2 regions of the Pseudomonas sp. DCA-1 genome follow, and region 1 is predicted to be linked to the other one. Evidence: predicted binding sites of a transcription regulator. Region 1 holds the regulator's gene; the other holds the start of a gene.
The links. The regulator FliA, encoded in region 1, starts transcription of late flagellar genes. The targets are predictions, from matches to a motif close to CTAAAGTTTNNNNNNNNNNNGCCGNTAA.
Positions count from the first base shown of each region.

Region 2: a site for FliA is predicted at 3,013-3,040, ahead of ACE4QZ_RS07825 (flagellar protein MotY). Genes of this name have one in related genera too.

Region 1 is NZ_CP169881.1:2,021,826-2,025,982, forward strand. It holds gene flhF (flagellar biosynthesis protein FlhF) at 1-460, shown strand, start outside; gene fleN (flagellar synthesis regulator FleN) at 554-1,387, shown strand; gene fliA (RNA polymerase sigma factor FliA) at 1,384-2,124, shown strand; gene ACE4QZ_RS09715 (chemotaxis response regulator CheY) at 2,232-2,606, shown strand; gene ACE4QZ_RS09720 (protein phosphatase CheZ) at 2,629-3,417, shown strand; gene ACE4QZ_RS09725 (chemotaxis protein CheA) at 3,430-4,157, shown strand, end outside.
Region 2 is NZ_CP169881.1:1,632,897-1,637,053, reverse strand. It holds gene ACE4QZ_RS07835 (hypothetical protein) at 88-570, shown strand; gene ACE4QZ_RS07830 (argininosuccinate synthase) at 638-1,855, opposite strand; gene ACE4QZ_RS07825 (flagellar protein MotY) at 2,023-2,976, opposite strand; gene pyrC (dihydroorotase) at 3,107-4,153, shown strand.

The DNA of each region.
Region 1 (4,157 bases):
GTCGCTGGCAGCAGCGCTGGAGCCGCTGCTGCGCAAGCGCGTGGTGCTGATCGATACTGCCGGCCTGCAGGCCAGCGACCCTGCGCTGCGCATGCAACTGGAAACCTTGGCCGGGCGTGGCATTGCCGCGAAGAACTATCTGGTGCTGGCCACCACCAGCCAGAAGCAGGTGCTGACCGCCGCCTACCACAGCTACAAACGCTGTGGCCTGGCCGGCTGCATCCTGACCAAGCTCGATGAAACGGCAAGCCTTGGCGATGTGTTGAGTCTTGCCATCAGTCATGAACTGCCAGTGGCCTATCTTACCGATGGGCCACGCATTCCTGACGACTTGCACTTGCCGCGGGGCCACCAGTTGGTTTCGCGCGCGGTGAATGTGCAGCAGCAGGACGAGCCCAGCGAAGAGGCCATGGCCGACATGTTCGCTGATCTCTATCACAACCCACGGCGAGCGGGTTGACCATGAAGCGTGTGCAAAGTAGCTATGCCAAAGGGCACGCAGAATTGCCCTACGTGTGGCCTGAGTCCCAGCGAGACAAGGTAAAGAACAGACATGGGTAGCATGCATCCCGTACAGGTGATCGCCGTGACCGGCGGCAAAGGTGGCGTCGGCAAGACTAACGTTTCAGTGAACTTGTCCCTGGCGCTGGCCGAGCTTGGCCGCAGGGTCATGCTGCTGGACGCCGACCTGGGCCTGGCCAATGTCGACGTGTTGCTGGGCCTTGCCCCCAAACGTACTCTCGCCGATGTCATTGAAGGGCGTTGCGAACTGCGTGACGTGATGCTGCAGGGCCCTGGCGGTGTGCGCATCGTGCCGGCAGCCTCGGGCACCCAGAGCATGGTGCACCTGGCCCCAGCCCAGCACGCCGGGCTGATCCAGGCGTTCAGCGAAATCGGCGACAACCTCGATGTGTTGGTGATCGATACCGCTGCGGGTATCGGTGACTCGGTGGTCAGCTTCGTTCGCGCCGCCCAGGAAGTGCTGTTGGTGGTGTGTGATGAACCTACTTCGATTACTGATGCCTACGCGTTGATCAAGCTGCTCAATCGTGACTACGGCATGAACCGTTTCCGTGTGTTGGCCAACATGGCGCAGAGCCCGCAGGAAGGGCGCAACCTGTTTGCCAAGCTGACCAAGGTCACCGACCGCTTCCTTGACGTTGCCCTGCAGTACGTGGGTGCCGTGCCGTACGACGAATGCGTGCGCAAGGCGGTACAGAAGCAGCGTGCCGTCTACGAAGCCTTCCCTCGCTCCAAGTGTGCGCTGGCTTTCAAGGCGATTGCCCAGAAGGTCGATAGCTGGCCGCTACCGGCCAACCCGCGCGGCCATCTGGAGTTCTTTGTCGAGCGCTTGGTGCAACCCACCAGCGCGGGGCCCGTGCTATGAACGCCAGCGGTTTCAAGATGTACAGCCGGGCGTCGAAGGACGCCCAGTACGAGCTGATCGAACGCTACGCCCCGCTGGTCAAGCGCATCGCCTACCACCTGCTGGCGCGCTTGCCGGCCAACGTGCAGGTCGAAGACCTGATCCAGGCCGGCATGATCGGGCTGCTGGAAGTGGCTAACAAATACGACGCCAGCAAGGGCGCCAGCTTTGAAACCTATGCTGGCATCCGCATCCGCGGGGCCATGCTGGACGAAGTACGCAAAGGTGACTGGGCGCCGCGTTCGGTACACCGAAACACCCGTATGGTCAGTGACGCGATGCGTGCGGTTGAAGCCAGAACAGGCCGTGACGCTAAAGATCATGAAGTTGCTGCCGAACTCCAATTGAGTCTCGATGATTACTACGGGATTTTGAACGATACCCTGGGCAGCCGCCTGTTCAGCTTCGACGACCTGTTGCAGGACGGTGAGCACGAAGGGCTGCATGAGGATGGCGCCAGTGGCCAGGTCGAACCTGCGCGGGGGCTGGAAGAGGACCGCTTCCAGGCTGCCCTGACCGAGGCTATCGCCAACCTGCCGGAACGTGAGCGCCTGGTGCTGGCGCTGTACTACGACGAAGAGCTGAATCTCAAGGAAATCGGTGAGGTGCTGGGTGTCAGCGAGTCGCGGGTCAGCCAGTTGCACAGCCAGTGTGCCGCGCGCCTGCGTAGCCGCCTGGGGGAATGGCGGGCGCGTTGAGCCCGCTGTCGTTGCAGTCGTTTTCCACGTTGTACCGAATTGAATGAGTGCGTGCTCGGTAGGCCGAGCGCGTTTGAGACTGCTTGGAGGTCTAATTGGACAAGAACATGAAAATCCTCATCGTTGACGACTTTTCGACGATGCGGCGGATCATCAAGAACCTGTTGCGTGACCTGGGTTTCACCAACACCGAGGAAGCCGATGACGGCACCACGGCGTTGCCAATGCTGGAGAACGGTCACTACGACTTCCTGGTAACCGACTGGAACATGCCGGGCATGTCCGGCATCGACCTGCTGCGTAAAGTGCGTGCCAGTGACAAGCTGAAAAGCATGCCGGTACTGATGGTGACTGCTGAAGCCAAGCGCGACCAGATCATTGAAGCGGCCCAGGCCGGCGTCAATGGTTATGTGGTCAAGCCGTTCACCGCTCAGGTGCTCAAAGAGAAGATCGAGAAGATCTTCGAACGCGTCAACGGCTGAGTCACGTTACGGGGGGCGCGTCATGGATTCATCACAAACGTCTTTGGGCGAGTTCGAATCGACCCTGAAGAAGCATGCCCAGGAGTTGGTCGAAAGCCTGGAACGGGGCCGTTTCGGCGAGGCGGTGCAGCTGATTCACGAGCTGAACCAGACCCGCGACCGCGGCCTGTATCAGGAAGTCGGCAAGCTGACTCGCGAGCTGCACAGTGCCATCGTCAGTTTCCAGATCGACCCCACCATGCCGCAGGCAGAAGAGGTGTCGCAGATTACCGACGCCACCGAGCGCCTGTCCTATGTGGTCAAGCTCACCGAGGGCGCGGCCAACCGCACCATGGATCTGGTCGAGGAAAGCACGCCGGTGCTCAATGAACTGGCCAGCGAGGCCAAGGCCCTGAGTACCGACTGGCAGCGTTTCATGCGCCGCGAAGTGGCTGCGCCGGAATTTCGTGATCTGGTCAAGCGAGTCGACAGTTTCCTGACGCACAGCGCCGAGGGTAACCGAAAGGTTGCCGGGCACCTCAATGACATTTTGCTGGCCCAGGACTATCAGGACCTGACCGGCCAGGTGATCAAACGCGTCACCACACTGGTGACCGAGGTGGAGAGCAATCTGCTCAAGCTGGTGCTGATGGCCAGCCAGGTCGACCGCTTTGCCGGTATAAACCATGATCACGATCAATTGCGTGCAGAAAAAGATCGAGAAAAACATCCGACTCGGGGTGAAGGTCCGCAGATTCATGCCGATAAGCGTGAAGACGTCGTGTCCGGTCAGGACGATGTCGATGATCTGCTGTCCAGCCTTGGTTTTTAAGGAGCACGTTTGATGAGCTTCGGCGCCGATGAAGAAATCCTCCAGGATTTCCTGGTAGAAGCCGGCGAAATTCTTGAGCAATTGTCCGAGCAACTGGTCGAGCTGGAAAGCCGACCTGACGATGCCGACCTGCTCAATGCGATCTTTCGCGGTTTCCACACTGTAAAAGGGGGCGCCGGCTTCCTTCAGCTGAACGAGCTGGTGGAGTGCTGCCATATCGCCGAGAACGTGTTCGACGTCCTGCGCAAAGGTGAGCGCCGGGTCGATGCGGAACTGATGGATGTGGTGCTCGAGGCACTGGATACAGTGAACAGCATGTTTGGCCAGGTGCGCGAGCGTTCCGAAGTGACGCCGGCCACCCCCGAGCTGCTGGCGGCGTTGGCGCGCCTGGCCGAACCTGGCGGAGCCGAAGCTGTTGCAGCGCCGGCACCGGTTGCCGACGTGGCGGTTGCGGCATCGGCCGATGCCGACGAGCAGCACCAGGACATCACTGACAGCGAGTTCGAGCAGTTGCTCGATTCGCTCGATGCGGTCAAGGCGCAAGCAGCGGCCGACGAGCAGATGCAGGGCGAGACCGTCAGCGGTGCTGGTGATGAAATCACCGACGCCGAGTTCGAGTCGCTGCTCGACCAGTTGCACGGCAAGGGCCAGTTCAGTGTCGAGGTTGCGGCGCCGCCGGTTGCCGTCAGCAGCGAAGCGACCAGTGATGAAATCACCGACGCCGAATTCGAATCGCTGCT
Region 2 (4,157 bases), 390 kb from region 1:
GATCATTCCTCCCCCGGGAAAGAATCCAGCCTTTAGTTGAGTACAGCAGTAAGGTAAAGATGGACAAAACCGCTGGAGACGGCCCCTATGACCCAAGCACAACCTGTCGCCCCGCTGACGATCATTGCCATCTTCGCGGGGATTATCGAAGCCTCCGCCCTTGCCACACTGCCATTTCTCGGCGAGTCCAGCCAAAAGCTCTACACCTGGTTCCTGGTAGGTTTTCCATTCTTTCTGACGGCACTGTTTTTTCTGACGCTCAACTTCAATTACAAGTCGTTCTACAGCCCGCTCCCCAACAACCCTGTACACGAAAACACGCCAGCACTGAACAGTGCGGCCACACCCGCTATTGCCAATGATGCCCGTGAGGCGGTACAGGGCGAGCCTGTTACATTCATGTTCTCCGGCCCCGACGCCTGTCGCATGATGGAACAACAACTCTTGCACGCTCTTGCCCACCCCCCCGAGCCGGCGCGAGTCTGGCGCTTTTGTAATCTGGATAGACGTCAATGTGCGCAGCTTTCGATCAGCGCACTTGAGGGCGATGATGTGAACCCTCGAAGTTGAACGACTCGCCTTTGCGCAGGCATAAAAAAACCCCGGACTGAGCCGGGGTTTTCACGCACACCAGCAATCAGAGCAGCGAACGGCCCTTGTTGGCGGCAATGCGCATACGCAGCGCGTTGAGCTTGATGAAGCCAGCAGCGTCTTCCTGGTTGTAGGCACCACCATCTTCTTCAAAGGTGGCGATGTTGGCATCGAACAGCGAATCGTCCGACTTGCGGCCAACCACGGTCACATTGCCCTTGTACAGCTTCAGGCGCACCACACCATTCACGTTCACCTGCGAAGCATCGATCATCTGCTGCAGCATCAGACGCTCCGGGCTCCACCAGTAGCCGGTGTAGATCAGGCTGGCATACTTGGGCATCAGCTCATCTTTCAGGTGAGCGACTTCGCGGTCCAGGGTGATCGACTCGATGGCACGGTGGGCCTTGAGCATGATGGTACCGCCAGGCGTTTCGTAGCAACCGCGCGACTTCATGCCGACGTACCGGTTTTCGACGATGTCCAGGCGGCCGATGCCGTTGGCACCACCGATACGGTTCAGGTCGGCCAGAACGGTAGCCGGGGATTTCTCGACGCCGTCGATGGCAACGATGTCACCATTGCGGTAGGTCAGCTCGATATAGGTAGCCTGGTCCGGGGCGTTCTCAGGCGAGACACTCCAGCGCCACATGTCTTCTTCGTGCTCGGTCCAGGTATCTTCCAGGACACCGCCTTCATAGGAGATGTGCAGCAGGTTGGCGTCCATCGAGTACGGCGACTTCTTCTTGCCGTGGCGCTCGATCGGGATGCCGTGCTTCTCGGCGTAGTCCATCAGCTTTTCGCGGGACAGCAGGTCCCACTCGCGCCATGGGGCGATGACCTTGACGCCTGGCTTCAGGGCATAGGCACCCAGCTCGAAGCGCACCTGGTCGTTACCCTTGCCGGTGGCGCCATGGGAAATGGCGTCGGCGCCGGTTTCGTTGGCGATTTCGATCAGGCGCTTGGCGATCAGCGGACGGGCGATGGAAGTACCCAGCAGGTACTCGCCTTCGTAGACGGTGTTGGCGCGGAACATCGGGAACACGAAGTCACGCACGAACTCTTCGCGCAGGTCGTCGATGTAGATCTCTTTAACGCCCATTGCCTGGGCCTTGGCACGAGCCGGTTCGACCTCTTCGCCCTGACCCAGGTCAGCGGTGAAGGTCACCACTTCGCAGTTGTAGGTATCCTGCAGCCACTTGAGAATCACCGAAGTATCAAGGCCGCCGGAATACGCCAGTACGACCTTTTTTACGTCCGCCATGCCATCACTCCACGGGGTTGTACGGAAAGGGACCGATTCTACCGGCGTTGCGGATAAATTTACAGTGGGGCGACAGCTTCTGACGACAAAGCGACAGAAATTGTCGGAAGGGCGACTTGCCAGATCAACACGGAAATTTGAGGCAAGGGTTGGCGCCCCATCCGGTCTCAGGGCGCCTTCGCCCCCGACGCGGGAGCAGCCGGAACGGCTGGAGCGGGAGCAGCCGGCGACACGGGCTCAACCGGTTTTTCCACCGCCTTTTCAACCTCCGCCACCCGATCCAGTTCGATATTCACCCGCCGATTACGCGCCCGGTTCGATGCACTGTTGTTCTTCGCCAGCGGATAACGCTCACCATGGAAGCGCACAGTAATCTGCTCTTGCGGCACACCGTGAGCCTTGAAGTAATCGGCCACGGCCAATGCGCGGCGGCGCGACAGGTCGCGGTTGGTCAGGCGGTTGCCACTGTTGTCGGAGTGGCCGTTGAGCTCGATATGGTTAACCGTAGGGTCGGCCTTCAGGTAGTCGACAATCACCTCCAGCCGCGCCTTGGCTGCTGCATCCAGCTCGTAACCGCCCCCAGGGAAGCCCACTTGAGTCTGGCGCACCTGGTCATAGTTCATCGGCAACAGCTTGCCGGCACAGACCTGATAGTCATTGTAGGCTTTGGCGAAGCTGACCGGCAGCACCCGCACCTCCATCGGCCTGCCCGCCTCACCGGTGTAGTTGCGCACGACGGTGCTACGCCCGTCGAGCAAACCGTTGATCAGCCGGCTGGCCTGCCCCTGGGAGGAGCTGAACAGCACACCGCTGCGGGCCATGCGCACATGGCCCAGGTTGATATCGCCACGCCCAGGTTGCCAAGGCGCTGCCGCGGCCAGCAGGCTGGCGGTGCCGGCACCCAGTACGTTGCTGTCCGAACGCAGCTGGAACACCGGCTGCTCGCCTGCCCGGCGCACGAACGTACCGCTGCCGAAACCTTCGATCGGTTGGCTCAGACGACACTCGAACTGGTCACCCTCGACCTGCCAGGCAATGTTCTCCATGCGCGTCTGGAAAGTCAGTGCGCCGGCCGGCAGGCTGGCGAACAGGGTCAACAGGGCTAGGTAACGCTGGCGCACGGGCGGCTCCACAATTTCTGACGGCTTACCAGCAGGCTATCGGACGCCGCGCGGAAAACTTGATAGCCGTGCTCGCCCCAGGGTTTTCCGGTAGGATTGGGGCTTGAGTTCGACCCGCCTGGAATCCCCAATGTCCGATCGCCTGACCCTCCTGCGCCCCGACGACTGGCACATCCATCTGCGCGATGGTGCCGTCCTGCCCCACACCGTTGGCGACGTGGCGCGTACCTTCGCCCGTGCCATCATCATGCCCAACCTCATGCCGCCGGTGCGTAATGCCACCGAGGCCGGCGCCTACCGTGAGCGCATTCTGGCTGCCCGCCCGGCCGGCAGCCGCTTCGAGCCGCTGATGGTGCTGTACCTCACCGACAACATCAGCCCCGAGGACGTCCGCGCGGCCAAGGCCAGCGGTTTCGTGTACGCCGCCAAGCTGTACCCGGCCGGCGCCACCACCAACTCCGATTCCGGCGTGACCAGCATCGACAAGATCTTCCCGGCCATAGAGGCACTGGCGGAAGTGGGTATGCCGCTGCTGGTGCATGGCGAAGTGACCCGCAGCGAGATCGACGTGTTCGACCGCGAGAAGCGCTTCATCGACGAGCACTTGCGCCGTGTGGTCGAGCGCTTCCCGACGCTGAAAGTGGTGTTCGAACACATCACCACCAGCGACGCAGCGCAGTTCGTCACCGAGGCCCCGGCCAACGTGGGTGCGACCATCACCGCCCAGCACCTGCTGTACAACCGCAACCACATGCTGGTTGGCGGCATTCGTCCGCACTTCTACTGCCTGCCGATCCTCAAGCGCAATACCCACCAGGTGGCCTTGCTGGACGCCGCCACCAGCGGCAACCCGAAGTTCTTCCTCGGCACCGACTCGGCACCTCATGCCCGTCACGCCAAGGAAGCAGCCTGCGGTTGCGCGGGTTGCTACACCGCCTATGCGGCCATCGAGATGTACGCCGAAGCTTTCGAACAGCGTAACGCGCTGGACAAGCTGGAAGGCTTCGCCAGCCTGCACGGCCCGGCCTTCTATGGCCTGCCGGCGAACACCGACACCATCACCCTGGTCCGCGAAGAATGGACCGCTCCGGAAAGCCTGCCATTTGGCGAGCAAACCGTAGTCCCGCTGCGCGCTGGCGAAAAACTGCGCTGGCGCCTGCTGGAGGCAAACGCGTGAGCGA